Regions from separate parts of the Vogesella indigofera genome, predicted to be linked through region 1. Evidence: riboswitches for the same ligand, from Rfam matches in the RefSeq annotation. Region 1 holds a riboswitch; the other holds the start of a gene.
The links. Region 1 has a riboswitch for glycine ahead of gcvT (glycine cleavage system aminomethyltransferase GcvT). Riboswitches for the same ligand answer to the same signal wherever they lie in the genome.

Region 1 (14,749 bases):
AGAACAGGTTGGCAAAGTCGACGTTGCCGATCAGTAGGCCGATCGGCGGCATGATTACGTCATCAACCAGCGACTTGACGATGGTACCAAAAGCACCGCCGATGACGACACCAACGGCCAGATCGATGACGTTGCCACGCATGGCAAACTCGCGAAACTCTTTCAGTACGGACATATTGTTCCCTTCGTTTAATGTCGGATATCAATGACAAGCTAGTATCCGACAGCGGCAAAGGCAAGAGCAACGGCTTTTTGCACGCAAAAACACCCGCAGCCGCCATCGCGGGAGCGGGTGTGCGTGCCTGCCGGGCTCAGACGGGCTGGGTGTCCGCTTCCACCTCGAAGTGGGCGGCCAGCGCCGACACCCGCGCCGCCTGATCGGCCAGTTTCTCGATGCCGTGATTGGCGGAACGGATGTGCTGGTGCGACTCGGCAAACTGCTCGGCGATGTAGGTCATGCGTTCGGCAAGGTGGGCAGCGGCGGCGGACTGCTGCGCGTTGGTACCGGCAATGGCCTGCATCATCTGGTTGACGCTGTGCGAGCTGTCCTGCACCCCCTGCAGCTTGGCAGTGGTGCGCAGTTGCGCCTCGGCGCCGGCACGGGTCTGCTCGGTGATGGTGGCGATGGCGCTGACGGTGCTGTTGGCGGCCTGGCGTACATTGTGGATCAGCTGCTTGATCTGGTCGGTGCTGAGGCTGGTGCGTTCCGCCAGCTTGCGCACCTCGTCGGCGACCACGGCGAAGCCGCGGCCGGACTCGCCGGCTCGCGCCGCCTCGATTGCCGCATTCAGCGCCAGCAGGTTGGTCTGGTCGGCGATGTCGTGGATGGTCTGCGTCACCTGGGTGATGCTGTCGATGGCGCTGGCGAGGTCGGTGATGATGTGCTGTGCCTGTTCCACCGACTGGCTCGCCGCCAGCGTGCGCTGCTGCGAGGTGTTCATGTCGGCATTGCTCTGCGCCACGCTGCTGCTGGTGTCGATGCTGAGGCGGGCGGTTTCCTCGGCGTGGCCGGCCACCTGTTCGATGGAGGCGGACAGCTCTTCCACCGCGCTGCTGATCTGGCTGACGCTTTCGTTACCGGCGGCCATGCGGTTGAACAGCTCGGCGATGCGCTGCTGCATGTGCATGGTTTCGTCGGCCTGCGCGCGCGCGGTCATCTGCAGCTCGTCCAGCATCACCTTGAGGTGCACCTGCATGTAGGCGAGCGCGGTTTCCAGCTTGCCCTGTTCGCCGGCGCGGTTGATGGCCAGCTCGTTGGTGAGGCGACCTTCGGAGATGTTCATGCAGCTGTCCAGCAGATGCTGCTGGTGGTCGCGGCGGTGTTTCTCCGCCAAGAGCCAGCCCAGCGTCGACAGCGCGCTGGTGCCGATGATCACGCCGCCGGCGACGCCGCCGGTCAGCACGCCGGCGCCGAGCACCAGCACCGTGCTCAGGGCGACATGGATGCGGCGGAACCAGGCCAGCGTGCGGCCGGGCGCCTTGGCCTTGGCCAGCGGCTTGCCCTGCAGCAGCTGCGGATACAGCAGTTTCGCCTCGCGCACCGCCTCCGGTCGCGCCGGGCTGCGTACCGACATGTAGCCGCGGATGGCGCCGCGTTCCTTCACCGGCACCACGAAGGCGTCGACCCAGTAGTAGTTACCGTTCTTGCAGCGGTTCTTGACCAGGCCGCGCCAGCAGTCGCCGCGCTTTATCGTCTGCCACAGGTCGTCGAACAGCACCGGCGGCATGTCCGGATGGCGCACGATGTTATGGTTCTGGCCGAGCAACTCCTCGCGGCTGAAGCCGGACAGCTGCACGAAGCTGTCGTTGGCGTAGGTGATGCTGCCCTTGAGATCGGTTTGGGTAACAATGAGACCGCTGGTAAACGGCACTTCAATATCATGGACTGGCAGATTCTTTTTCATGATTCGGACACTGAGACGACTAGGCAATCGTGGAGGTGGATAACGCTGCAAGCCACGCATGGTATAACCACGTCATGGGACGTGCCATTTATCTGCTTGATCTGGATCAAGGCCGCGCGACTCTGATTTTCCTGTTTAAAATCATTCGGTTTGTTGCAGCTGTTTTTAATGAATATCGCCGTTCAGCACGGCGGATTTGTATCGAATCCGATACAGCATGGAGAGACCGCACATGAAAATCGCCGTTTTCGATAGCAAACAATACGATCGTCAGGCGCTGACCCTAGCAAATCATGATTACGGTTTTGCGCTGAGCTTTTTCGAGCCACGCCTCAACCGCGACACCGTGGCGCTGGCCGCCGGCTTCGAGGTGGTGTGTCCGTTCGTGAACGACCGGCTGGACGCGGCGGTGGTGGCCAGCCTGGCCGCCGGCGGCACGCGGCTGGTGGCGCTGCGCTGCGCCGGTTTCAATGGCGTCGACCTGGCGGCCTGTAGCCGGCACGGCATCCGCGTGGTGCGGGTACCGGCCTATTCGCCGCACGCGGTGGCCGAGCACGCCTTCGCGCTGCTGCTGGCGGTCAACCGCCGCATCCACAAGGCCTACGTGCGGGTGCGCGAGATGGACTTTTCGCTGGACGGGCTGGTCGGTTTCGACCTGCACGGCAAGACCTTCGGCGTGATCGGCACCGGCCGCATCGGCGAGGCGGCGATCGGCATCGCCCGCGGTTTCGGCATGCGCGTGCTGGCCCACGACGTGGCGCAGGACCGGTTGCTGGCCAACCAGCTCGGTTTCAGCTACGTCGATCGCGCCACGCTGCTGGCCGAGTCCGATGTCGTCAGCCTGCACCTGCCCTTGCTGCCGGCGACGCGGCACCTGATCGACGCCGATACCCTGGCGCAGATGAAACGCGGCGCGCTGCTGATCAACACCAGCCGCGGCGGGCTGATCGATACCCCGGCGCTGATCGAGGCGCTGAAGGATGGCCGTCTCGGTGGGGTGGGACTGGATGTCTACGAGATGGAAGAGGGCGTGTTCTTTGAAAACCTGTCCGAGGCCGGGCTGCAGGACGACCAGCTGGCGCGGCTGCTGACTTTCCCCAACGTGCTGATTACCTCGCACCAGGGCTTCCTCACCCGCGAGGCGCTGGACAATATCGCCCGCACCACGCTGGGCAATGTGCAGGCCTTTGCCCACGGCGCGGTGCTGGACAACGCGGTGCACGGCTGACGCCGGCCGCGCTTGCGGCCAACGTTGGCCGCAACCGTCATTCGCGGCCCGGTTGCCACGCCGCATAGTGCGGCAGCCCGTCGCTGGCCAGCCACGGCCGGTCGTGACTGCACCAGATGTGCTGTTGCGGGCTGACTCCGGGATCGTCGTCCAGCGTCGCCACGCGCACGATGACGTGCGGCTGGGCGGCACGCTCTGCCACCAGTTGGCTGCCGCAGCGAGTGCAGAAGTGGCGCAGCTTGCCGGGCGACGACTCGTAGCTGCCCAGTGCCTGCTGCCCCGCCAGCCAGCGGAAGTGCTGGCGCAGCACGCCGGCGGTGCTGGCAAATGCCGCCGCGTGCGCCTTCTGGCAGGTCAGGCAGTGGCAGTGCGTGATCGGCGCATCGAGCCGGTCGATTTCATAGCGGACGGTGCCGCACAGGCAGCTGCCTTGCATCGGGGATACCTTTCGCGTGCTAACGGATGGCCAACGTTGGCCGCAAACATGCGGCCGCTTGCTTTGTGGCCTTGCTTATTGTGCCGCCGGATCGCGGCGGAACAGCCAGCTGCTGGCGTCGGACAGCTCCGGCACGAAGGCGTAGCCCTCGCTGTCGAACGCCTTCAGCTGCTCGGCGTCCGTCACCTGCTGCTGCGTTGCCCAGCGCGCCATCAGCCCGCGCGCGCGCTTGGCGTAGAAGCTGATGATCTTGTACTGGCCGTTCTTCAGGTCCTGGAACACCGGGGTGATGATGCGGGCCTGCAGTTGCTTTGGCTTCACCGACTTGAAGTACTCGTCGGAGGCGAGGTTGACCAGCACCGGCGCTGCCTGTGCCGCCAGCTCGCGATTCAGCGCCTCGGTGATCAGCGTGCCCCAGAATTCGTACAGGTTCTTGCCGCGCGGGTTGGCGAGGCGGGTGCCCATCTCCAGCCGGTACGGCTGCATCAGGTCCAGCGGCCGCAGCAGGCCGTACAGCCCGGACAGGATGCGCAGGTGCCGCTGCAGGTAGTCGTGCTCGCTTGCATTCAGCGCCGCCGCATTCAGCCCCTCGTAGACGTCACCCATGAACGCCAGCACCGCCTGCTTGGCATTGTCGGGCGTGAAATCCGGCTGCCAGTCGTGGTAGCGGCCAACGTTGAGCTGCGCCAGTGCATCGCTGATGCCCATCAGCTGGCCGATGTCGGCCGGCGACTTGTCGCGCAGCACGCGGATCAGCGCCATGCTGTGATCGAGGAAATCCGGCTGCGTGTACGGTACCGTCCGCGGCGGGGTGTTGAAATCCAGCGTTTTCGCCGGAGAAATAACCATTAACATAGCAATCCTTGTCGCGCGCAATGGCAGGGATTGTAACGCAGAGCCGAAACGCTTTTCAGGAGGGATGATGCGAGTATTGGTACAAAGGGTGCGCGAGGCGTCGGTCACCGTCGACGGCCGGATCAGCGGTGCGATCGGGGCCGGGCTGTTGCTGCTGGTCGGCATCGAGGCGCCGGACAGCCGCACCGACAGCGAGTGGCTGGTGAAGAAGATCAGCCAGCTGCGCATTTTCAACGACGATGACGGCGTGATGAACCGCTCGCTGCTCGACTGCGGTGGCGAGGTGCTGGCGGTTAGCCAGTTCACCCTGTTCGCCACCACCAAAAAGGGCAACCGCCCCGGCTACAGCCGCGCGGCGCGGCCGGAGCAATCATCACCGATGTTTGACGAATTCGTGCAGCTGATGGGCGCGGCGCTGGGCAAGGCGGTGCCGACCGGGGTATTCGGCGCCGACATGCAGGTGGCGCTGGTCAACGACGGCCCGGTGACGATCTGGCTGGACAGCAAGGCGCCGGAATGAGCGCTTTCCCCGTGCTGCAGAGCGCACGGCTGACGCTGCGCGAATTCCGGCCGCAGGATGCACCGGCACTGTTTGATATCTACCGCGATGCCGTGTCCATGCAATGGTTTGGCTCCGAGCCGCTGCAGACGCTGGCACAGGCGGAGGCGCAGGTGGCGCTCTTTATCGGCTGGCAGCAGCTACCCAGTCCGTGGCTGCGCTGGGCTGTCGAATCGCGGGCTGATCAGCAACTGGCAGGTAGCTGCGGCCTGTTCAAGTGGAATCGCGGCTGGCGCAGCTGCACGCTCGGTTACGAGCTGGCGCCGGCTTATCGCGGGCAGGGCATGATGCGCGAGGCGCTGCAGCTGGCGCTGGACTGGGGCTTTGCCAATATGGCGCTTAACCGTATCGAGGCACAGGTCCACCCGGACAATCTGCCGTCCATCCGCCTGCTGCAGGGTTTGGGCTTTGTGCAGGAAGGGTATTTGCGCGAGGCCGGATTCTGGCTCGGGCAATATCATGACCTGCTGGTGTTTTCCTTGCTGCGGCAGGATTGGGCGCAGCCGTCCTGAATGAAGATCGGCCGGCTTTGGCCGCGAAATTTTTAATCAAGAAAAACCGATAATGACAACACAGATTCCGGCCTTGCTGATCATCGACATGCAGCAGGCGATGGCCATGCCGCAGGCCGGCGAGCGCAACAACCCGCAGGCGGAGGCCAATATCGCGTGCCTGCTCGCCGCCTGGCGCGTCGGCGGCCACCCGGTGATCCACGTGCGCCACATGTCGCGCACGCCAAGCTCGCTGTTCTGGCCCGGCCAGAGCGGCGCTGAGTTCCAGCCGGCGTTCCAGCCACTGGACAGCGAGATGGTATTCGAGAAGAACGTGCCCGATGCCTTCACCCACAGCGCGCTGGAGCGCTGGCTGCACGTGCGCGGCATCCGCCGCCTGCTGCTGGTCGGCGTCAGCACCAACAATTCGGTGGAGTCCACCGCGCGCAGCGCCGGTAATCTCGGTTTCGACACCCTGGTGGTCAGCGACGCCACCTTCGCCTTTGCCCGTCGCGACTACCACGGCACGCCGCGCAGTGCGGACGAGGTGCACGCGATGGCGCTGGCGAATCTGGATGGCGAGTATGCGCAGGTGCTGAGCACCGGGCAGGCGCTGGCCTTGCTGGCGGCGGACTCGCCCGCCGCCGGCCGGCACGGCGGTGAGGCGCTGCCGTGACCAATTGCTAAACCAAGCACAACCTGAACAAAGAGGACAGCCTTGCCATGAACATCCGTGATTTCGCCCGGCAATTCCAGTTCCAGCCGCTGGCGGCCGAGCTGCATCCGCAACACCTGCCGGCCAGCGTGGCCAGCCAGGTACAGGGGCAGGAGCTGATCGTGTTCGCGGTGGCGGACGAGGCGTCGGATACCGAGCAGTTCAGCGCCCGCTACGGCTTCGGGCTGGAGGATTGCGCCAACACCATCGTGTTGCGCTACAAGAAGGACGGCGTGGAACAGCACGCGGCGGTGGTAACGCTGGGCTCGCGCCGGCTGGACGTGAACGGCGCGGTGAAGAGCGCCCTCGGCGCGCAGCGGTTGTCGTTTGCCAAGCGGGAGGTGGCCACCGCGCTGACCGGCATGGAGTTCGGCGGCATTACCGCGCTGGGCTTGCCGGCGTCGATGCGCATCCTGGTCGATGCCGCGGTGATGGCGCGCCGCTACGTGGTGGTGGGCGCCGGCGTCCGGCACAGCAAGTTGCTGCTGTCCCCGGCGCTGCTGGCGCAACTGGCGCAGGCCGAGGTGGCGGCGCTGACTTTCGACAGCGACTGACGCCGCCGCTCAGGCGTGCTGCTGCGCCGCCTGCCAGCGTTCGATGGCGTGGCAGGCCGGAGTCAGGATGTCGTCGTGGTCGGCGGCCAGGTTCAGGTTGTCCGATGCCATGCTGCGCAGCCAGGTGATCTGGCGCTTGGCCAGTTGACGGGTGGCGGCGATGCCGCGTTCGACGAATTCGGCGTGGCTGTACAGGCCGTCCTGGTATTCCCACGCCTGGCGGTAGCCGACGCAGCGCATCGACGGCAGCTCCAGTGACAGCTGCGGCCAACGTTGGCGCAAGCGGCTGACCTCGTCGAGGAAACCCTGCTCCAGCATGATGTTGAAGCGTAGCGCGATGCGCTGGTGCAGCCAGCTGCGTTCGTCCGGATTCAGCGCCAGCCGCAGCAGGTTGCCGCGCGCGGCGGCGTCGCGGCCGCGTGCCAGCAGCGCCGACATGGTGTCGCCGCTGAGCAGGCAGATTTCCAGCGCGCGCTGGATGCGTTGCGAGTCGTTGGGGGCGAGGCGGGCGGCGGTGACGGCATCAATGGCGGCGAGGCGTGCGTGCATGGCCGGCCAGCCGAGGCGGGCGGCGTCGGCTTCCAGCTGCTGGCGCAGCGCCGGATCGGCCTGCGGCAGGTCGGACAGGCCGTCGGTCAGCGCCTTGAAATAGAGCATGGTGCCGCCGACCAGCAGCGGCAGCTTGCCGCGGGCGTGGATGGCGGCGATCAGGCGGTTGGCGTCGGCATGAAACTGCGCCGCGGAGTAGGCGTCCGTGGGGTCGATGATGTCGATCAGGTGGTGCGGGCACTGCGCCATCTCCGCCGCCGTCGGCTTGGCGGTGCCAATGTCCATGTCGCGGTAGACCAGCGCGGAATCGACGCTGATGATTTCGACCGGAAAACGCTCGGCCAGCGCCAGCGCGAGGCCGGTCTTGCCGGAGGCGGTGGGGCCCATCAACAGGATGGCTGCAGGATGATCGGACATGTCGGTGTGCGCTAAGGAAATGGCCGGCTATTGTCGCATGGCGCGGCCGGCCGCGGCCAACGTTGGCCGCAGCAGCCGCGGGTGACACGGCGCCGCGGCCGTCAGCCGGCGCGAGGCGGGCGGGCAATGGCGGCGTGTAGTGTTCAGCGTTCCAGCAGGTGGCGCTTGTCCTTCACCGGCAGCCAGTCGGCGTGGTCGGGCAGTGCGTCGATCTTGGCGGACAGCACCGGCCACAGCGGCGTCAACTCGGCGTTGATGGCGACGAAGTCCTGCTGGTCGGCCGGCAGGTCTTCCTCGGCGAAGATCGCCTCCGCCGGGCATTCCGCCACGCACAGCGTGCAGTCGATACACTCGTCGGGGTCGATCACCAGGAAATTGGGGCCGGCGTGGAAGCAGTCCACCGGACAGACATCGACGCAGTCGGTGTATTTACATTTGATACAGGCTTCGGTTACAACGTGCGTCATCTGGGCGCGCTCCTTTAGTAGATGGTGGGTGTCCGGGTAATGGTTGAGTCGTTTAGTCAACATTTTAGTCGTATCTCTCTATTTTCGCTGCTCCTGCCATGTCCGTCACTGCCCCCGTTCCCGTTTTGCCCTATCGCGGCCGCTTTGCGCCCAGCCCCACCGGCCTGCTGCACGCCGGCTCGCTGACCACTGCGGTCGGCAGCTATCTGGAAGCCAGGTACCACGGCGGCGAGTGGTGGCTGCGCATGGAAGACCTCGATCCGCCACGCGAGATGGCCGGCGCCGCCGACGCCATCCTGCGCACGCTGCAGGCGTTCGGCTTCGAGTGGGACGGCGACCTGGTGTACCAGCATGACCGTCACGAGCTGTATCGCGCGGCGCTGGCACAGCTGGTGGCGCAGGGCGACGCCTACGGCTGCGGCTGCACCCGCAAGGAAATCGCCGCCGCCGGCCATCACGGTGCCGACGGCATGGTCTATCCCGGCACCTGCCGTCACGGCGTGGCGCCGGGGCGCAGCGCACGGGCGTGGCGGCTGCGGGTGGACGACAGCCGCACCGTGTTTTACGACCGCCTGCAGGGTGAATACGGTCAGCACCTGCAAAGCGAGATCGGCGATTTCGTGCTGCTGCGCGCCGACGGTTTCTGGGCCTACCAGCTGGCGGTGGTGGTAGACGACATCGCGCAGGGCATGACCGACATCGTGCGCGGTGCAGACCTGCTGGTGTCGACGCCGCGTCAGCTGTGGCTGCGGCAGAAGCTGGGCGGGCCGGTGGTGACGCACTGTCATCTGCCGCTGATGGTCAACGCCGCCGGTGAAAAGCTGTCGAAGCAGACGCTGGCGCCGGCGATCGACGCCCGCTCGGCCGCCGCCGAGCTGCGGCAGGCGCTGACGCGGCTGGGGCATGCGCCGCCGGCAGAGGCGGGCGACGTGGCCGAGCTGTGGCAGTGGGCACGGGACAACTGGCAGCTGGCGCGGGTGCCGGCGGGACCTATCGTCATTGCATAGTTAACTTGGTATACAATCGCCACCCTTTCGCCAAACGGGCCTCTTTCGAGGCCCGTTTGTCATGGCAGAGCAACCGGAACAGGTTGCCGGGGTGCCGCTGCCCGGCGGCGGCACGCAGACAGAGCAAAGCGGCCGCGCCGCCCATTCAGGACCCTCGAATAATCATGCAGGATTTCATCGCTTGCACGGCCGCCGCGCCGTGCCCGTTTCCCCGCTGGCCTCAGCGCTCTTCCGCACGGAGGGCCGCATGAGTCACGCTCCGAAAACCGCCGCCAAAGGCAAACTCGGCATCTGGATGTGCACCGCGCTGGTGGTGGGCAACATGATCGGCTCCGGCGTGTTCCTGCTGCCGGCGTCGCTGGCGCAGTACGGCGGCGCCTCGCTGATCGGCTGGGTGATCACCTCGCTGGGCGCGATCTGCCTGGCGCTGGTGTTCGCCAGGCTGGCGACGCTGCTGCCGCACAAGGCCGGCGGCCCGTATGCCTACATCCACGAAGGCTTTGGCAATTTCGCCGGCTTCCTCATCGCCTGGGGCTACTGGATCGCGCTGTGGGCCGGCAACGCCGCGCTGACCGTGGCCGGCGTCAGCTATCTGGGGGTGTTTTTCCCGCAGCTGAACGACAGCAACCTCGCCGCCGGCGCCACCGCCATCGGCCTGATCTGGCTGGTGACGTGGATCAACAGCCGCGGCGCGCAAAGCTCCGGCCGCGTCGCCATCGTCACCACCCTGATCAAGCTGCTGCCGCTGGCCGGGGTCACCGTCGCCGGCCTGCTGTACCTGAATCCCGATTTCGTCGTGTTCAATCCGCAGCACAAGCCGCTGTCGGAGGCGATCCCGGCGACCATGGCGCTGACGCTGTGGGCCTTCCTCGGGCTGGAGTCGGCGTCGGTGCCGGCCGGTGACGTCGAGCAGCCGGAGCGCACCATCCCGCGCGCCACGGTGCTGGGCACGCTGCTCGCCGCCGCGCTGTACATCGCCAGCACCGTCGCGTTGCAGGGGCTGATGCCGGCAGCGACGTTGGCCGCATCGGCGGCACCGTTTGCCGATGCCGCGCGCAGCCTGTGGGGCGAGTGGGCGTACTACGCCGTCGGCCTCGGTGCGGTGATTTCCTGCTTCGGCGCGCTCAACGGCTGGTGCCTGATGCAGGGCCACATCCCGGCCGCCGCCGCGCGCGACAAGCTGTTCCCGGCCTTCTTCAAGCGCGAGAACGCGGCCGGGGTGCCCATCGTCGGCCTGCTGCTGTCCACGCTGCTGGTCACCATCCTGCTGGTGTGCAAGTACGCCGGCGGCGACAGCGGGGTGCAGATCTTCGAGTTCGTGATCCTGCTCGCCACCGCCACCACCTTGCTGCCGTACGCGTTCTGCGCGATGGCGCTGCTGGCGGTGATGCTGCAACGCCACCGCCAGTTCCGCCCCCGCGACTGGCTGGCGCCGCTGGCGTTCTCCGGTGGCGGCTTCGTGTTCGCGCTGTGGACCATTTTCGGCTCCGGCGCCGAGGTGGTGATGTGGGGCGTGCTGCTGCTCCTGGCCGGGCTGCCGGTGTATTTGTGGCAACTGCGTGAAAATATCGTGAAGGCATAAAACGCCGCTAAAAGGTTGGCCGCAAAGCCCTTCTGCCGTTGCGGCCAACCTTTTTTGCGCCAAGTGCCTGATCCTGTTGCAAAACCCGACTTGCCAAGCGCCATGGCTGCGCTGATAATGCGCCCATTCCGCAGGAGAGAGCCGCGCCGGGCCAAACCGGACGCCGCCGCCGAAGGCGCAAGTGCACCCGCAATCGCTCAGGCAAAAGGACTGCAAGAATCGGGCCGTTAGACGGCCCGCAGAATCTGGAGAGCGGCGCGTACAGCGCCCACCGAAGGGGCTAACGGCGCAATGCCGGAAAATCTCAGGTGCAGGGACAGAGGGGTGTGAGGTAGGGACAAATCTCACTCCAAGGACTTGCAATGACGGCCCCGAAACGTACCCCTTTATTTGATGCCCACGTCGCTTCCGGCGCGAAGATGGTTGATTTCGCCGGCTGGGAAATGCCGATCCACTACGGCTCGCAGCTGAAAGAGCACGAGATCGTGCGTAGCGACGCCGGCATGTTCGACGTGTCGCACATGACCGTCGTCGACATCAGCGGCAGCGACGCCAAGGTCTGGCTGCAAAAGCTGATCGCCAACGACGTGGCCAAGCTCGGCTTCGAAGGCAAGGCGCTGTACTCCGGCATGCTCAACGACGACGGCGGCGTGGTCGACGACCTGATCGTATACCTGACCGCCACCGGCTTCCGCATGGTGATCAACGCCGGTACTACCGAAAAAGACCTGGCGTGGATGGACAAGCAGTCCGCCGGCTTCGACGTGCAGCTGCAGGTGCGCCGCGACTTGGCGATGCTGGCGGTGCAGGGCCCGACCGCGATTGCCAAGGTATGCAGCGTGAAGCCGGAGCTGGCCGACGCCATCCAGGCACTGAAAGTCTTCCAGGGTCTGCCGTCCGGCGACTGGTTCTACGCCCGCACCGGCTACACCGGTGAAGACGGCCTGGAAATCATGATCCCAGCCGATCAGGCCATCACCTTCTTCAACGAACTGAAAGCCGCCGGCGTGGCGCCGATCGGCCTTGGCGCGCGTGACACCCTGCGTCTGGAAGCCGGCATGAACCTGTACGGCCACGACATGGACGAAACCGTGTCGCCGCTGCAGGCCGGCATGGGCTGGACCATCGCCTGGAATCCGGAAGAGCGCGACTTCATCGGCCGCCAGGCACTGGCGGCGCAAAAAGCCGCCGGCGTACCGATGAAGCAGGTCGGCCTGGTGCTGGAAGGCCGCGGCGTGCTGCGCGAAGGCCAGAAAGTGGTCGTCGATGGCCAGGAAGGCATCATCACCAGCGGCACCTTCTCGCCGACCCTGAAACACTCCATCGCCATCGCCCGCGTACCGGCGTCCACCGGCGCCACCGCCCAGGTTGACCTGCGCGGCACGCTGACCGAGGTGCGTGTGGTGAAAATGCCGTTCGTGCGCAACGGCAAGAAAGTTTTTGAATAAGCTGGTGTATAACGACGGGGCGAGCCGAGGCAGTCCCGATCCACACCATGACAACGCATTTTTCTGGAGAGAAACCATGAGCAACATTCCTGCCGAACTGAAATACGTATCCAGCCACGAATGGCTGCGCCTGGAAGCCGACGGCTCCGTGACCGTAGGCATCACCGAGCACGCGCAAGAGCTGCTGGGCGACATCGTATTTGTCGAGCTGCCAGCCGTTGGCGCCAACCTGGCCGCCGACGAGCAAGCCGGTGTGGTGGAGTCGGTGAAGGCCGCTTCCGACGTGTACGCGCCGATCGCCGGTGAAATCCTGGAGGTGAACGCCGAACTGGAAGCCAACCCGGAGCTGGCCAACAGCGAGCCGTACGCCGCTGGCTGGTTCTTCAAGATCAAGCCGGCCAACGCCGCTGATCTGGACGGCCTGCTGGACGCAGCGACTTACGCTGCCGAAATCGGCGCCTGATGAACGAGCCCTGCTGTCGTCAGACAGTAGGGCTTTTTGTTTTTTAGCCACGGACCACACGGAAACACACGCCCCAGCGGCAGCCTGCTTGCCCCGTGTCCTTCCGTGTGTTTCGTGGCTTATTCAGCAAACGGAATCGAAGACATGTCGCTCTCGCAACTCTTCAATCATCAAGAATTCATCGCCCGCCACATCGGCCCGTGCGAATCCGAAAAAGCCGACATGCTGGCCGCCATCGGCGTCAGCTCCGTCGAAGAACTGGTGGCACAGACCGTGCCGGCCGGCATCCGCTTCAACCGCGCGCTGGACCTGCCGCCGGCAATGCGTGAAGCCGACGCACTGGCGGCACTGAAAACCGTCGCCAGCAAGAACATTGTCAACAAGTCCTTCATCGGTCTGGGCTACTACCCGGTACAGGTGCCGGGCGTGATCCTGCGCAACGTGCTGGAAAACCCGGGCTGGTACACCGCCTACACCCCGTACCAGGCTGAAATCGCCCAGGGCCGCCTGGAAGCGCTGCTCAACTTCCAGCAGATGGTGATCGACCTCACCGGCCTGGAACTGGCCAACGCCTCGCTGCTGGACGAAGCCACCGCCGCCGCCGAAGCGATGACGCTGGCGCGCCGCGTGTCGAAAGTGAAGTCCGAGCAGTTCTTCGTCGACAGCCGCGTGCTGCCGCAGACGCTGGACGTGCTGAAGACCCGCGCCGAGTACTTCGGTTTCGAGCTGGTGCTCGGCCATCCGGAAGAAGCCGGCAACGGCGACTACTTCGGTGCGCTGTTCCAGTACCCGGGCGAATCCGGCGAGCTGCTGGACCTGACCCCGTACATCGCCGCGGCCAAAGCCCGTGGCGCGGTGGCCATCGTGGCCGCCGACGTGATGGCACTGGTGGCACTGAAGTCGCCGGCCGAAATGGGCGCCGACGTGGCGGTGGGCAACACCCAGCGCTTTGGCGTGCCGATGGGCTTCGGCGGCCCGCACGCTGCCTACTTCGCCTTCCGCGACGACATGAAGCGTTCCGCGGCCGGCCGCATCATCGGCGTGTCCGTCGATGCCAAGGGCAAGACCGCGCTGCGCATGGCGCTGCAGACCCGCGAGCAGCACATCCGCCGCGAGAAGGCCAACTCCAACATCTGCACCTCGCAAGTATTGCTGGCCAATATGGCCGGCATGTACGCGGTGTACCACGGTCCGGAAGGCGTGAAGCGCATCGCCGCCCGCATCCACCGTCTGGCGGCGATCTTCGCCCACGCGGTGAAGGCCGCCGGCGGCAAGCTGGTGTTCGACCGCTTCTACGACACGGTACAGGTTGAGCTGGGTGCCAATGCGGCCAACGTTTACGCCGCGGCGCTGGCTGCCGGCATCAACGTGCGCGATGCCGGCAACGGTGTACTGGGTGTCGCCTTCCACGAAGCCGCCACCGAGGCGGACCTGGCGCAGCTGATTGAGATCTTCACCGGCAAGGCTGCCGACATCGCCGCGCTGGATGCCGCCGCGGCCGACGCCATCCCGGCCGCGCTGAAGCGTGAATCGGCGATCCTCACGCACCCGGTGTTCAACGAGCACCACAGCGAGCACGAGATGCTGCGCTACCTGAAGAAGCTGGAAAATCGCGACCTGGCAATGAATCACTCGATGATTTCGCTGGGCAGCTGCACCATGAAGCTGAACGCCACCAGCGAGATGATCCCGGTGACCTGGCCGGAATTCGCCAACATGCACCCGTTCGCACCGCGCGACCAAGCTGTTGGCTACCTGGAAATGATCGAAGGCCTGCAACAGCAGCTGCTGGCGATCACCGGTTTCGACGCCATCTCGATGCAGCCGAACTCCGGCGCGCAGGGTGAATATGCCGGCCTGCTGGCGATCCGCCGCTACCACGCCAGCCGTGGCGAAGCGCACCGCAGCATCTGCCTGATCCCGCAATCGGCGCACGGTACCAACCCGGCCACCGCGCAGATGCTGGGCATGCAGGTGGTGGTGGTGAAGACCGACGACAACGGCAACGTGGACATGGCCGATCTCAAGGCCCGCGTCGAGCAGCATGCGGCCAACCTTGGCGCGTTGATGATCA
Region 2 (14,749 bases), on a different contig from region 1:
GTCTTCGCTGATGGCGTCGGTGCCGTACAGCGCGTCGTACAGGCTGCCCCAGCGCGCGTTGGCGGCGTTCAGTGCGTAGCGCGCGTTCATCACCGGTACCACCAGCTGCGGGCCGGCCTGTTCCGCGATCTCGCTGTCGATGTTGCTGGTGCTGATCTGCGCGTCGGCCGGTACCGGTTTCAGGTAGCCGATGCCGGCGAGGAAGGCCTTGTAGGCGGCCATGTCGGCGATCGGGCCGGGGTGGGCGCGGTGCCAGGCGTCGATCTCGCTTTGCAGGCGGTCGCGCTCGGCCAGCAGCGCACGGTTTTTCGGCGCCAGCGTGTGCACCAGCGCATCAAAACCCTGCCAGAAGGCGGCGGCATCGACGCCGGTGCCGGGCAGCGCTTCCTGTTCGACGAAGTGGTAGAGGTTGGCCGCAACGTGCAGGCGGTGGCTCTGGATGCGCGTAGTCATGAAGTTTCTCTCTGTGTTGTCGTGCGCCGGATGAGGACGCTTTGCTTTAGCGGATGATCCGAGTGTACTGATGTCAGGGTGAGGGTAAAAGCGCCAATAATCGATAACATCTTTTACTTTTAGTTGTGTAATGCTACAGCCAGCCGGCGCGGCGGAAGCGGCGCCACAGCAACACATCAAGCACCACCATGCTCAGCAGTGACAGCGGGTAGCCCAGCGGCGTGCGCAGCTCCGGCATGTAGTCGAAGTTCATGCCGTAGATGCCGGCGATCATGGTCGGCACCGCGAACAGCGCGGCGTAGGCGGCCAGCTTCTTGCTGATGCTGCTTTCGTCCAGTGAGATCATTGCGATATTGACCTGGATGGCGGTGGCCAGCAGGTCGCGCTGCGATTCCACGGTATGCAGGATGCGCGACAGGTGATCGTCCACGTCACGGAAATACTCCGGCAGGTCGTGGCACGGTGGTGGCACGCGGCCGCCGTACAGCCGCGCGGTGGCCTCGTGCAGCGGCGCGGCGGCGTGGTTGACGGTGATCAACTTGCGCTTGAGCGCGTACAGCGCCGCGATATTGCGCCGCGCCGAGCTGCCCTTGAGAAACAGCCGGCCTTCGATGCTGTCCAGCTCGTCTTCCAGCTGGTGGATCACGGTCAGGTAGCGGTCGACCACCGCATCCATCAGCGCGTACAGCACAAAACCGCTGCCGTGCGCCAGCAGATGCGGCTCGCGCTCGCAGCGCGCCCGCACGTCTTGAAAACCCTTGCGCGTCTGGTTGCGGATCGACAGCAGGAAGTTGCGGCCAACGAACAGGTCGACCTCGCCGACGTGGATGCCGTTCTCGCTGTCCGGCTCCAGCGTCTTCATCACCAGAAACAGGGTGTCGCCGAACTCCTCCAGCTTCGGGCGTTGGTGACCGTGCAGCGCGTCCTCCACCGCCAGCGGGTGTAGCGCGAACTGGCGGCCGAAGTGGCTGATTTCGTCCGGGGTCGGCTCTTGCAGCGCGACCCACACCAGGCAGTCCGGTCGTGCCAGGTGTTCGGGAATGGCGTCTACCGAGATGTCGCCTAGTTTTTGGCCTTGATGGTAGGCAACGCAGTTGATCAGCATGACGGGCCTTGTGATGGTCGGCGCCGACCGCCGGCAGGGCAGGCGGCGCCGGGTGGGGAGGGCAATTGCGGTGCCGCTCTTGAAAAAAGCTTACCGTTGCGGCACTTGTTACCCATCGTATGCTAATTGTGGAGTGCTGCCGTGGCTAGCCCAGGTTTATTGCAACGTCTTACCCCGCTGTCCGGGCTGTGGCCGTTTTTGCGGCCGTATCGTGGCCGCGCACTGCTGGCCGCGCTGGCGCTGCTGGTGGCGGCCGCGGCCACGCTGTTGCTGCCGGTGGCGTTCCGCTACCTGATCGACCACGCCTTCGTGCAGCGCGAGGCGGTCGACGGCTACTTTCTGGCGCTGTTGGCGCTGGCGCTGGTCCTGGCGCTGTTCACCGCGCTGCGCTTCTATCTGGTGTCGTGGCTGGGCGAGCGCGTCACCGCCGACGTGCGCAGCGCGGTGTACCGCCACGTAATCCGTATGAGCCCGGAATACTTCGAGACGCTGCAAACCGGCGAGGTGCTGTCGCGGCTGACCACCGACACCACACTGGTGCAGACCGTGATCGGCACCAGCCTGTCGATGGGGCTGCGCAACCTGCTGCTGATGCTGGGCGGGCTGGTAATGCTGGCGGTGACCAGCCCCAGCCTGACCGGCTACATCCTGGTGACGCTGTTGCTGGTGATCCTGCCGATCCTGATCTTCGGCCGCCGCGTGCGCGCCTTGTCGCGCTCCAGCCAGGACCGCATCGCCGATTCCAGCGCCATGGCCGGCGAGACGCTGAACGCGGTGCAGACGGTGCAGGCCTTCGCGCAGGAGGCGCGCGAAACCGTGCGTTTCGACGGCTCGGTGGCGCTCAGCTTCGACACCGCGCTGGCGCGCATCCGTGCCCGTTCGCAGCTGACGGCGGTAGTGATCATGCTGGTGTTCGGCGCCGTGGTGTTCGTGCTGTGGCTGGGCGCACGCGCGGTGCTGGCCGGGCAGATGAGCAGTGGCCTGCTGGCGCAGTTCATCCTCTACGCGGTGGTGACCGCCGGCGCCATCGGCGCGGTGGCCGAGGTATGGGGCGACCTGCAGCGCGCCGCCGGCGCCACCGAACGGCTGATGGCACTGCTGGCGCAGCGCTCGCCGGTCCAGCCGCCGGCGCAGCCGCTGCCCTTGCCGGCCATGGGCGACGGTCTGCAACTGCACGACGTCGGCTTTGCCTACCCGTCGCGACCGGGGCAGCCGTCGCTGTCCGGCATCAGCCTCGCCATCCGCCCCGGCGAGCAGGTGGCGCTGGTCGGGCCGTCCGGTGCCGGCAAGACCACGCTGTTCCAGCTGTTGCTGCGCTTTTACGATCCGCAAGTTGGCCGCATCACCCTCAACGGCGTCGATGTCGCGCGGCTGGACCCGCAGGCGCTGCGCCGCCACATCGGCATCGTGCTGCAGGACACGGTGATTTTCGGCGCCAGTGCGCTGGAGAACATCCGCTACGGCCGGCCTGATGCCACGGACGAGGAGGTGTTCGCCGCCGCCCGCGTCGCCGCCGCGCACGAGTTCATCGAACGCCTGCCGGAGGGCTATCACAGCTATCTGGGCGAGCGCGGTGTGCGCCTGTCCGGTGGCCAGCGCCAGCGCATCGCCATCGCGCGCGCCATCCTGAAAAACCCGCCCATCCTGCTGCTGGACGAGGCCACCAGCGCGCTGGACGCCGAATCGGAACAGCTGGTACAGCAGGCGCTGGAACGTGCCGCCGCCGGGCGCACCACCATCGTCATCGCCCACCGCCTGGCGACGGTGAAGCAGGCCGACCGCATCGTGGTGCTGGAGCAGGGGCGCATCGTGGCGGAGGGCACCCACGCCGAGCTGCTGCAGCGCTCGCCGTTGTACGCCAGGCTGGCTGCCTTGCAGTTCGGGCTGGCCGAGGTGGCGGCCTGAGTTGCGGCCAACCTTGTTGTGGCGGGAAAGGGCGGCGATAATCGCGCCTTGATTGAATGAGGACAGATCCGAGCATGCTGATTAGCGAATCCAGGGTAGAGCGTTTGGTGGTACACCGTGTCGGCAATCCGGCGCGCGGTGAGCCGTTGCAGCTGTCGCACAAGGCCATCGGCGTGGACGAGGCGGTGTCGGCGCTGATTCTGGACGGCTACCTGAAGGGCATCGTCTCCGACAAGAAGAAGTACCAGTTCTTCCACGAGACCGATCTCAACCTCAACGAGCTGTACCACTACACGCGGCAGTTTTTCCGCGGCGACGTCGATCTGCTGGAGGTGTCGCAGCGCATCGCCAAGCACCTGTTCGCGCGCTCGCAGCACCCGAACATCGCCGCCGGCGACCTGCTGGTGATCCTGTTCTCCGGCCTGGGCGAGGCGGACAGCCCGCAGCGCGCGCTGGGCGTGTTCAAGGCGGAAATCCAGGAGGACTTTCTGACCATCGTCGAAAGCGGCGAGGTGTTCGACATCAGCCACGCCAGCGGCATCAACCCGCGCCTGATCGACAAGGGCGCGCTGATCCTGGAAAACGGCCCGCTGCTGTACGCGGTCGACCGCCAGGGCCACGAGGCCAAGTTCTGGCTCGACGACTTCCTGCAGGCGATGCGGGTGCCGGATACCAGCAGCAGCAGCAAGCTGGTGGCCGAAGTGATGGAGCAGATTTCGGAAGAGATCGAAGACCCGCTGGCGCAGGTGCGCTTCAAGGACGAGGTGATGACGCTGTGCAAGACGGTGCCGGAGGTGTCGCCACGGCAGATGGGCAGCATGGCGGAGCGCTACGTCGAGCCGGAGCAGATCGGGCGCCTGTTCGACAGCGCCGCCGAGAATTACGGCTTTGCGCTGGAGAGCGACGTGCGGCTGCCGGCACAGGGCATGGCGCGGCGGCTGGAAAAGAGCTGGAGCAAGGTCGGCGTCGGCCACGGCATCAGCCTGCTGCTGCCGTCCGATCTCAGCCTGCAGAACGTGCAGACGGTGAAGGGCGACGACGGCGAGCTGCAGGTTACGCTGCGCCTGCTGCAGAAACAGTAAGGCGCCGGCCCGCGCGGGCCGCAGACAATAAAAGGTTGGCCGCATCGCTGCGGCCAACCTTTTGCGTTTGACGGGTGTCTATTTCAGCGTTTGCAGATACTTGTACACCGTGGCGCGGCCGAGGCCGAGCACATTGGCGATGTAGTGGGTGGCGCTCTTGCCGTTGAAGGCGCCCTCGGCGTACAGCGCCTCGACCAGCTCCTTGCGATGCTGGCGCGACAGGGTATTGAGCGCCAGCTGCCGCTCCTGCAGCCAGCGGTGCATGAAGGTGTTGATGCGCTCCTGCCAGTCGTCGCGGAACAGCTCCGCCGGCTGTTCCACCAGCCCGGCACCCTTCAGCAGCATACCGAGCATGCCGTGCATGTCCTCGAACACCGCGATGTTGAAGTTGATGCACATCACCCCCAGCGCCACGCCTGCGTCGTCGAACAGCACCGAGCTGACGCAGCGCATCTTGCGGCCGTCCCAGTTCACCTTTTCGTACGGTCCGACGTAGCGTTCGGCGATGGTGCGCTCGATTTCCTCCAGCGCCGATTCGTCGCCAATCTCGCGTCGCGACAGGTTGTTGGCGAGGTAGAGCACGCGCTGCTGCGCCAGGTCGTGGATCACCGCCTCGGCGTAGGGAAAGAACAGCTTGGCGATGCTGTCGGCGAGGTGGCTGTAGCGCGACAACAGCAATTGCTGCGGCGTGGGGCTGGGCGTGGGCGTCATGGTCGGGTCGGGCGCAACGGCAGGGACAGCGATAGTGCCTGATGCGACGGGCAGGGCACAAGCACTGTGCCCGCCGGTCGCCGCCAGATAGTCCGCGGTTGGACTCATTGCGCGGCCTGCGCCTGTTGCAGCAGCGCGCAGGCGATGGCGATGTCCTGAAGCCCCATGCCGATGGAGCGGAAGAACACCGGGCGTTGGTAGTCCGGCAGCGCGCAGCGCTGGCTGACCAGATCGGCCAGATCGCCGACGATGCGTTCGCGCTGCCAGCTGCCCTGCTGGCTGGCGAGCACCATCTCGCCGGCGCTGTCCGGCGTGCTGTGCTTGTGGTCGCAGTACACGTCCATCGCGGCGAGGCGGGCCGGTGGTACCTCGTGCGCGTTGACGGCATTGGTGCTGATCGAGGTGATCAGCGCCGCTTTGCTGAGCGTTGCCGGGTCCAGCACCGCCGCAGCCGAGGAGGTGCACAGCATGATCACGTCGGCGTTGTCACAGGCGGCCGCTACGCTGCCGCTGATCTGGATGCGCGGGTCCAGCGCCTGCAGTTGCTGCTGCAGTTCCGGCTTGCTGGTGAGATCCGGCGCGTACACGCGGATGCGCTGCCAGTCGCGCAGCGGCAGCACGTGGCGCAGGTGTGCCTGGCCCAGTGCGCCGCAACCGATCAGCGTCAGCTGGCGGCTGTCCTGCCGCGCCAGCAGGTCGATGGCCAGCGCGCTGGTGCCGGCGGTACGCTCCGCCGTCAGCAGGCCGGAATCGCAGAACAGCAGCGGCTGGCCGGTGTGCATCGACATCAGGCTGGTCCAGGCGCTGATCACCGGGCGGCCATCGGTGACGATGTACGGCGACAGCTTGGCGCCGAACACGCCGGCATCGGCCAGCACGCCCTGATAGGTGATGACGTCGCCGGCGCCCTGCGGAAACAGGGTCAGCGTCTGCGCCGGCTGCACCGCGCACTCGTGCGCCAGTGCCTGGAACAGCGCGCTCAGCGCGGCCCGTACCGGCAGCGCCGGCAGGTAGTCGCGCACCTGTTGCTGGTTTAGGAGCAGGGGGGCGGCGTGGTGGTCGATGTGGTTCATGCTGGGCTCTCGTGATGGCTGTGGTCGGGCGCTGCCGGGCTGTAGGCCGCGGCGGGCAGGCTTGTTTGTTGTATTAAATTCCATTGTGGAAAAAAAGTCCACAAATTGTGCGGAGACCATTTTCCCGGGGTTTTGCTTGCTTCTTGGTTGATGGCTTGAAAGCAAGTTATTGTTATTCAAGTGATAAATTGTAACTTGCGACATGGTTTTGTCATGGCGTAGCCTGCGTTGGTCGCCGTGCACTGAGGCTGGTGGCCAGGTTTTTTATAAATTAATTGTCTCAAATGGAAATATTGTCTATCTTGTGACCGAGCCAAAGCAAGACGTGAACGCAGCCCCGCCGGCTGCCCAACCACGCAGGCGCCATGGCCTGGCCATGGGCAACGGGACGGGACGTTACCCGCTACAGGAACAAAGGAGACATTTCATGATCAGCAAACGCGTTCGCAATGCCGTTTTCCCCTTGCTGGCCTGCCTCGCCGGTACCGCCATGGCGCAGGGTGCGCCGCTGCGCATGGGGCTGGAGCCGTTCTACCCGCCGTTCGAGAGCAAGCAGGCCGACGGCCAGCTGGTCGGCTTCGACATCGATGTCGGCAAGGCCGTCTGCGAGCGCATGGCCGCCAAGTGCAGCTGGGTGGAAACCTCGTTTGAGGGCTTGATCCCCGGCCTGAAAGCGAAGAAATTCGACGCCATCAACTCGGCGATGAACATCACCGCCAAGCGCCGCGAGTCGATCGACTTCACCGTCCCGATCTACATCGTGCCGATCCAGATGGTGGCACGTCGCGACAGCAAGCTGACACCGACCGTGGCCAGCCTGAAGGGCAAGACCGTCGGCGTGCTGCAGGGCGCCACCCAGGAAGACTTCGTGCGCAAGCACTGGGAGAAGCACGGCGTGAAGGTGGTTGCCTACCGCGACCAGGCGCAGATTTTCCTCGATCTCGCCGCCGGCCGACTGGATGCCGGGGTGCAGGAAGCGCAGACTGCGATGGAAGGCTTCCTCAGCAAGCCGCAGGGCAAGGACTTTGACTTTGCCGGCGGGGTGCTCAGCGATTTCGCCACCCTCGGCGAGGGCACCGGCATGGGCGTGCGCAAGGGCGACCCGCGCAAGGCCGAGCTGGACAAGGCGATTGCCAGCCTGAAGCAGGATGGCACCCTGAGCCGCATTTCGATGAAATACTTCCACCGCGACATCATCGCCAAGTAAGCGGTGTGCAAGCTTGGCCGCAGGCTGCGGCCAAGCTTGCAGATCCCGTTGCCATGGCCGCTGCCCGCAGCGCCCATGGCAACTGCATCTGAAAGAAGCACAACATGGATTTCGACATCATCGTCCTCGGCGCCGGCATGATCGGCGTCTCCAGCGCCATCGCCCTGCAACAACGCGGCCTGCGCGTGGCGCTGCTGGATCGCCGCGCCCCCGGCGAGGAAACCAGCCACGGCAACGCCGGCCTGCTGGAACGCGCCGCCGTGGTGCCTTACGGCTTCCCTCGCGATCTTGCCAGCGTGCTGCGCATCGGCCGCAACCGCTCCACCGACGTGCGCTACCAACCGTCCAGCCTGCTGCAGAGCACGCCGTGGCTGTGGCGCTACTTCCGCGCCTCCGCCCCGCACCGGCTCGCTGCCGCCGCGCGCGACATGCTGCCCCTGATCAGCCGCAGCCTGGACGAACACGCCACGCTGATCGCCGCGGCCAATATGCAGCAGCTGTGCAGCGACGACGGCCTGTACGAGGCCTACCGCACCGAGGCCGGCTTTGCCGCCGAGGCCGTCAACGCGCGCCGCATCGCCGCCGAACACGGCCTGCAACTGCAGATCCTGGACGCGGCGCAGCTGCGCGCCGCCGAGCCGGGACTGGGTGAGGGCTTCGCCGGCGCGGTGCACTGGCGCGACCCGCAGCGCATCAGCGATCCGGGCGCGCTGACCCGCGGCTATGCCCGCTATTTCGAAAGCCTGGGCGGCACGCTGCTGCAACAGGAAGCCACGTCGCTGGTCCCGGATGGCAGCGGCTGGCAGGTACACACCGCCGCCGGGGTACTGCACGCCGCACAGGTGGTGGTGGCGATGGGGCCGTGGTCCGACGACATCTTCCAGCCGCTGGGTTACCGCATCCCGCTGCAGACCAAGCGCGGCTACCACATGCACTACCAGCCACTGGGGCCGGGCCTGAGCTACACCGTGGCCGACGTGGAAGGCGGCTTCGTGGTGTCGCCGATGCAGCGCGGCCTGCGCATCGCCACCGGGGTGGAGCTGGCGCGACGCGATGCCGCCCCCAACTACGCGCAGCTGGAGCAGGCCGAGGCGTTGGCGCGCGGGCTGTTCCCGCTGGGTGAGCGGCTGGACGCCACGCCGTGGATGGGCAGCCGGCCGTGCCTGCCGGACATGCGCCCGGCGCTGGGCGCCGCGCCGCGCCATCGCGGTCTGTGGTTCAACTTCGGCCACGCCCACCACGGCCTGACGCTGGGGCCGGTGTGCGGCCAACTGCTGGCGCAGGTGATCTGCGGCGAGACGCCGTTTACCGACCCGGCGCCGTACGCGCCGGCGCGCTTCCTGTAACGGTTGCCGGACTCGCAATAAAAAAGCCCGCCTATCATGGCGGGCTTTTTGTTGCGGCCAACCTTGCGCAAGGTTGGCCGCAGCTGTTGCGAAAGGCTGGCTCAGCACTCGACGATGTTGACCGGTACCTCGATCACGTTGATCGCCAGCCCGCCGCGCGCGGTTTCCTTGTACTTGGTGCTCATATCGCGGCCGGTGTCGCGCATGGTTTTGATCACGCGGTCCAGCGACACGAAGTGCTGGCCGTCGCCGCGCAGCGACATCCGCGCCGCGTTGATGGCCTTGATCGACGCCATCGCGTTGCGCTCGATGCACGGCACCTGCACCAGGCCGCCGACCGGGTCACAGGTCAGCCCCAGATTGTGTTCCATGCCGATCTCGGCGGCGTTTTCCACCTGCTCCGGGCTGCCACCCAGCACTTCGGCCAGGCCGCCGGCGGCCATCGAACAGGCGGAGCCGACTTCGCCCTGGCAGCCGACTTCGGCGCCGGAAATGGAGGCGTTGAGCTTGAACAGGATGCCGATGGCGCCGGCGGTGAGCAGGAAGCGCACGATGCCGTCATCGCTGGCGCCGGGGATGAAGCGCGCGTAGTAGTGCAGTACCGCCGGGATGATGCCGGCGGCGCCGTTGGTCGGCGCGGTGACCACGCGGCCGCCGGCGGCGTTTTCCTCGTTCACCGCCAGTGCGTACAGGTTGACCCAGTCCAGCACCGTCAGCGGATCGCGCAGTGCGGCCTCCGGCGACGACAGCAGCTTGCGGTGCATGTCGGCGGCGCGGCGCTTGACCTTCATGCCGCCGGGCAGGATGCCTTCACGCTCGCAGCCGCGCTTCACGCAGGCCTGCATCACGTGCCAGATGTTGAGCAGGCCGCTGCGGATCTCGTCCTCGCTGCGCCACGCCAGCTCGTTCTCCAGCATGATCTGGCTGATGCTCTTGCCGTGGCGCTGGCACAGTGCCAGCAGCTCGGCGCCGCTCTTGAACGGGTGCTTCAGCTCGGTGACGCCGGGCGGCACGAAGCCGGCGTCGATCGCCGCCTCGTCGACCACGAAACCACCGCCGACCGAGTAGTAGGCGCGCTTGGACAGGCTGCTGCCGTCGGCGGCAAACGCCTCAAAAATCATGCCGTTAGGATGGTAGGGCAGCGCCTTGCGCTTGTGCAGGATCAGGTGTTCGGCTTCGATGAAGTCGATCTCGTGCGTGCCCAAGAGCGCGATGCGCTTGTTGTTGCGGATGGCGGCCAGCATGCCGTCGACGGCATCGGTATCGACCAGGTCAGGGTGTTCGCCCTGCAGGCCAAGCAGCACCGCCACATCGCTGCCGTGGCCTTTACCGGTGGCACCGAGAGAACCGAACATTTCGGACTTGACCGCGGCGGTCTGCGTCAACAGGCCGTCCTTTTCCAGTCGGGCGACAAATTGCCGCGCCGCGCGCATCGGGCCGACGGTGTGGGAACTGGAGGGGCCGATGCCGATCTTGAACAAATCAAAAACACTGATTGCCATGTTGCTTCTCTTGAGGTGGTGCCTGCGGAGCAGGGCCTGTTTTAACTATAGTCGGGCGCCGTCGGAATGACGGCGCCCGCTGCTGCTTAGCGGTAAACCGGGAAGGCGGCGCACAGCTCCGCCACCTGGCGTTTCACGCGGGCGGCGACATCGGCGTTGTCGATATCGTCGAGGATGTCGCATACCCAGTGCGCCACCTGGCCGGCTTCCGCTTCCTTGAAGCCGCGGCTGGTGATGGCCGGGCTGCCGATGCGGATGCCGCTGGTGACGAACGGGCTTTGCGGGTCGTTCGGGACGGCGTTCTTGTTGACGGTGATGCAGGCGGCGCCCAGCGCGGCGTCGGCAGCCTTGCCGGTGAGGCCCTTGTCGATCAGGCTCAGCAGGAACAGGTGGTCATCGGTCTTGCCGGACACCACGCTGTAACCGCGCTGCTGGACCACCGCCACCATGGCACGGGCGTTGGCCAGCACCTGTTTCTGGTAGTCGACAAATTCCGGCTGCAGTGCTTCGAGGAAGGCTACCGCCTTGGCGGCGATCACGTGCATCAGCGGGCCGCCCTGGATGCCGGGGAACACCAGCGACTGCAGTTTCTTTTCCAGCTCCGGGTTGGATGCAGCGAGGATCAGGCCGCCGCGCGGGCCGCGCAGCGTCTTGTGGGTGGTGGTGGTCACCACGTGCGCGTGCGGCACCGGGTTCGGGTACAGCCCGGCTGCCACCAGGCCGGCGACGTGCGCCATGTCGACAAAGAACCAGGCACCGACGCTGTCGGCGATCTGGCGCATGCGCTTCCAGTCCACCACCAGCGAGTAGGCGGAGAAGCCGGCGACCAGCATCTTTGGCTGGTGTTCTGTGGCCAACCTTTGTACTTCGTCGTAGTCGATCTCGCCGGTCTCCACGTTGATGCCGTACTGCACCGCGTTGTAGATCTTGCCGGAGAAGTTGACCTTGGCACCATGGGTGAGGTGGCCACCGTGCGCGAGGCTCATGCCCAGCACGGTGTCGCCCGGCTGCAGCAAGGCCATGTACACCGCGGCGTTCGCCTGGCTGCCGGAGTGCGGCTGCACGTTGGCGTAGTCGGCGCCAAACAGCTCTTTGGCGCGGTCGATGGCCAGCTGCTCGGCGACATCGACGTGTTCGCAGCCGCCGTAGTAGCGCTTGCCGGGGTAGCCCTCGGCATACTTGTTGGTGAGCTGGCTGCCCTGCGCCTGCATCACGCGCGGGCTGGTGTAGTTCTCGGAGGCAATCAGCTCGATGTGGTCTTCTTGGCGTTGTGCCTCGGCCTGCATCGCGGCCCACAGTGCGTCGTCGAAACCGGCAATCTCCATCTCTTTGGTAAACATCGTGCATTCCTTTTTCTTGGCGCGAACGGCAAAGGTTGGCCGCAACCGCGCTGGTAGTGGCGGCAGGGTCGGGCAGGGCGTTGACGCATGGATGTGCGGCGTAAAGGACAATGGCGCCCGCCCGGCGTCTGCCGGACGATGCCCCCTCTGTCCCTTTGCCTGAGAGATTGCGGCGCACGGTGTCATCACCGGGCCATGCTTCCTTCGGCGAGATCCCGCCTTGCGGCTGATCTACTCTCCAGAGTGCCAGACGTCGCTGCAGTTCTTTTGCCTGAGAGTTTCCGGGGCGATTCCCCTTCGGCGCTGTCAGCGAATGACAGTCTCTCCTGCAGCGGCTTGATTGGCTGGTCGCAATCTAGTGAAGCGGCGCGCGGCTGTCAACGCATCGACGACAGTATTCAATGTGCTATTGCAACAAAAAACCCTGCCGCAAACGCGCTGATCCAGTCGGATCGGGCGTTCGGCAGGGTTTGCACTGCAAAACCGCACACCTATATAAGGTGTGCTGTCGCGGCGTGAATCAGACGCTGGCGGCGGTAAAGCGCTGGCGATGGTGCTGCGGCTGCAGCGCCTCGTCCACCACCGCCACGGCGAGGTCGGCGCCGCTGATGCCGGCCGGTGCCTCGCCTGCCATCAGCAGCTCGTTGCCGCCGAGACGGTACTGTCCGCTGCGTGCGCCCGGTGCCAGCAGCGCCGGAGGCGACACGAACACCCAGTCCAGCAAGGTTTCCTGTTGCAGCAGGTTCAGCGCCTGGCGCGCGCCCTCGGCGCCTTCTTTGTATTCCGCCGGGAAGTGCGGGGTGTCGATCAGCTGCACGCCGGGGGCAACGAACAGGCTGCCAGCGCCGCCGATCTCGATGAAGCGCGGCACGCCGGCGGCCTTGACCCCGGCGACGATGGCCTGGTGGCCGGCGAGGAACAGTTCGCGGATGTCGGCCTTGTCCCAGCCGGGGTTGAAGGCGCTGATCACCACGTCGTGGCCGGCGACGGCACGGGCCACCGCATCGGCGTCGTAGGCATCGGCGGCCACCACGTCAAGGTTGGCCGCAGCGCCGATGCGCTCAGGACGACTGGCGATGGCGGTGACGGCGACATTGCGCGACAGCAGTTCTTTCAGGATGGCCGAGCCGACAAAGCCGCTGGCGCCGATCAGTGCGATTTTCATGAGTGCTCCTTGCTGCCCGCTGACGGGCGGTGATTGATGAGGACAGTGTAATTGCCGATTCACATTCCGATAATCCGGCGTAAAATTGATTGATTGTTAATCTGAAATAATGAATATGGACGAATTGCGCAGTATGGCGGTGTTTGCCCGGGTGATTGAGAAAGGCTCGATGAACGCGGCGGCGCAGAGCCTGGGCATCACGCCATCGGCGGTCAGCCAGCATCTGCGGCGGCTGGAGCAGCGCCACGGTGTCACCCTGCTGCAGCGCACTACGCGCAAGCTGACGCTGACCGAGGCCGGGCAGCTGTTCTACCAGGGTTGTGCCGCGATGCTGGCGGCAGCGCGGCAGGCGGAGCAGCAGCTGTCGGCACTGCGCGATGCGCCGGTGGGCGAGCTGCGCATCTCCGCCCCCAGCGGCCTGGCCGGCGGCGTGCTCAGCAGCGCGCTGGCACCCTTGCTTGAGGCCAACCCCGGCCTCAGCCTGCGGCTGTTCTTTCACGACGAGATGGTGGACCTGCTGGAGTTGCAGATTGATCTGGCGATCCGTGCCGGCAAGCTGAAGGATTCGTCGCTGGTGGCGCGTCATCTGGCCGACTGGCACTTTGTCATTTGTGCGTCGCCCGTCTATGTTGCAAAGCATGGTCTGCCACAAACGCCGGCCGAACTGTTGCAGCACGACTGGGTCGGGGTGGCCGCGCACGAAGGCTTGAGCCGGCTGCAGTTGACGCGCGGCGCGGAAACGGTGACTTTATCGATGCCGCCGCGCATCAGCAGCAACAATATCCTGTCGGCGCGTGCCTTTGTGCTGGAAGGCCTAGGCCTGTCCTTGCAGCCGGAACCGGAAGTGCGCAAGGAGCTGGCCTCCGGTCTGCTGCAGCCGGTGCTGGGCGAGTGGAGCCTGCCGGAGTTGCCGTTGTGGATGGTGACACCGCGGCGCGAGGGGCAACCTGCAAAAGTGCGACATGCAATGTCGGCATTGCAGGCGGCCTTGGGTGGCGAACGCCGTCTTTGACATTGGCAAGGGCGGTTTGTTGCCGGATTATTGCAATATTGTTATGCAAAAATGCCGTGTAATGGAGATTGTACGCAGAATACAAAATTTCGTTGTTAACGAAATGCCATGAAATGGCTTTGTGAATATAAACAAATAATCACATGTGTGCTTAGTAGTACTATGCCGCACCATAACTTACAAAATACAGTGGGGAATACACATCATGATGTCATTGCGTACTCGCCTGATGGCCTTCGTACTGCTGGTACTGACGGTACTTGCTGTCATGTTCTGTGCCGTCGCGTACTGGAAAATGAGCGACGCCCTGTCCAGTGCGATCCGTAACGAAATCAATCAGGCCGCCAACAGCAAGGCGAGCTTTGTTGCCGAGTGGGTCTCCACCCGCCAGAAGATCGTTGCTGCGGCGTTGCCGCGTTTCGGTACTGGTGAATTGCAGCCGGTGCTGGACCAGGCGCGTGATGCCGGCGGTTTTGACGACATGTATATCGGTCAGCCCGACAAGACCATGACCCAGTTCACCGGTGCCGCCAAGGTGCCGGAAGGCTATGACCCGACCGGGCGGCCATGGTATCTGGCGGCCAAGGATGCGACCGGCCCGATCGCCTCGCCCCCTTATATTGATGCCGCCACCAAGCGTCCGATCATCACCTTCGCCCAGGCGCGCAAGGATGGCGGCCAGCTGGTGGCCGTGGCCGGTGGTGACGTGACGCTGCAGCGCGTGGTGGACGAAGTGGTTGCCGCCAAGCTGCCGGGTGACGGCTATGCCTTCCTGGTGACGGGCGACGGTACCGTGATTGCACACCCGGAAAAAGACTCCGGCCTGAAAAAGATCGGCGAGGTAGTGT

Region 2: another riboswitch for glycine. It lies ahead of glyA (serine hydroxymethyltransferase); the one in region 1 lies ahead of gcvT (glycine cleavage system aminomethyltransferase GcvT).

Annotation. Positions count from the first base shown of each region.
Region 1 is NZ_JAQQLA010000007.1:140,647-155,395, reverse strand. It holds gene mscL (large-conductance mechanosensitive channel protein MscL) at 1-175, opposite strand, end outside; gene PQU89_RS12885 (methyl-accepting chemotaxis protein) at 312-1,904, opposite strand; gene PQU89_RS12880 (2-hydroxyacid dehydrogenase) at 2,137-3,132, shown strand; gene PQU89_RS12875 (GFA family protein) at 3,170-3,568, opposite strand; gene yaaA (peroxide stress protein YaaA) at 3,644-4,423, opposite strand; gene dtd (D-aminoacyl-tRNA deacylase) at 4,491-4,943, shown strand; gene PQU89_RS12860 (GNAT family N-acetyltransferase) at 4,940-5,494, shown strand; gene PQU89_RS12855 (cysteine hydrolase family protein) at 5,547-6,149, shown strand; gene PQU89_RS12850 (YbaK/EbsC family protein) at 6,197-6,742, shown strand; gene miaA (tRNA (adenosine(37)-N6)-dimethylallyltransferase MiaA) at 6,752-7,708, opposite strand; gene fdxA (ferredoxin FdxA) at 7,852-8,175, opposite strand; gene gluQRS (tRNA glutamyl-Q(34) synthetase GluQRS) at 8,274-9,182, shown strand; gene PQU89_RS12830 (amino acid permease) at 9,430-10,764, shown strand; glycine riboswitch at 10,886-10,987, shown strand; glycine riboswitch at 11,000-11,094, shown strand; gene gcvT (glycine cleavage system aminomethyltransferase GcvT) at 11,127-12,212, shown strand; gene gcvH (glycine cleavage system protein GcvH) at 12,289-12,675, shown strand; gene gcvP (aminomethyl-transferring glycine dehydrogenase) at 12,820-14,749, shown strand, end outside.
Region 2 is NZ_JAQQLA010000003.1:253,355-268,103, forward strand. It holds gene PQU89_RS03180 (malate synthase G) at 1-453, opposite strand, end outside; gene corA (magnesium/cobalt transporter CorA) at 587-1,558, opposite strand; gene PQU89_RS03190 (ABC transporter transmembrane domain-containing protein) at 1,700-3,463, shown strand; gene PQU89_RS03195 (nucleoid-associated protein) at 3,538-4,545, shown strand; gene PQU89_RS03200 (helix-turn-helix transcriptional regulator) at 4,624-5,256, opposite strand; gene PQU89_RS03205 (ornithine cyclodeaminase family protein) at 5,361-6,329, opposite strand; gene PQU89_RS03210 (transporter substrate-binding domain-containing protein) at 6,757-7,536, shown strand; gene PQU89_RS03215 (NAD(P)/FAD-dependent oxidoreductase) at 7,641-8,882, shown strand; gene PQU89_RS03220 (L-serine ammonia-lyase) at 8,984-10,384, opposite strand; gene glyA (serine hydroxymethyltransferase) at 10,471-11,724, opposite strand; glycine riboswitch at 11,974-12,063, opposite strand; gene PQU89_RS03230 (NAD(P)-dependent oxidoreductase) at 12,245-12,889, opposite strand; gene PQU89_RS03235 (LysR family transcriptional regulator) at 13,005-13,901, shown strand; gene PQU89_RS03240 (methyl-accepting chemotaxis protein) at 14,107-14,749, shown strand, end outside.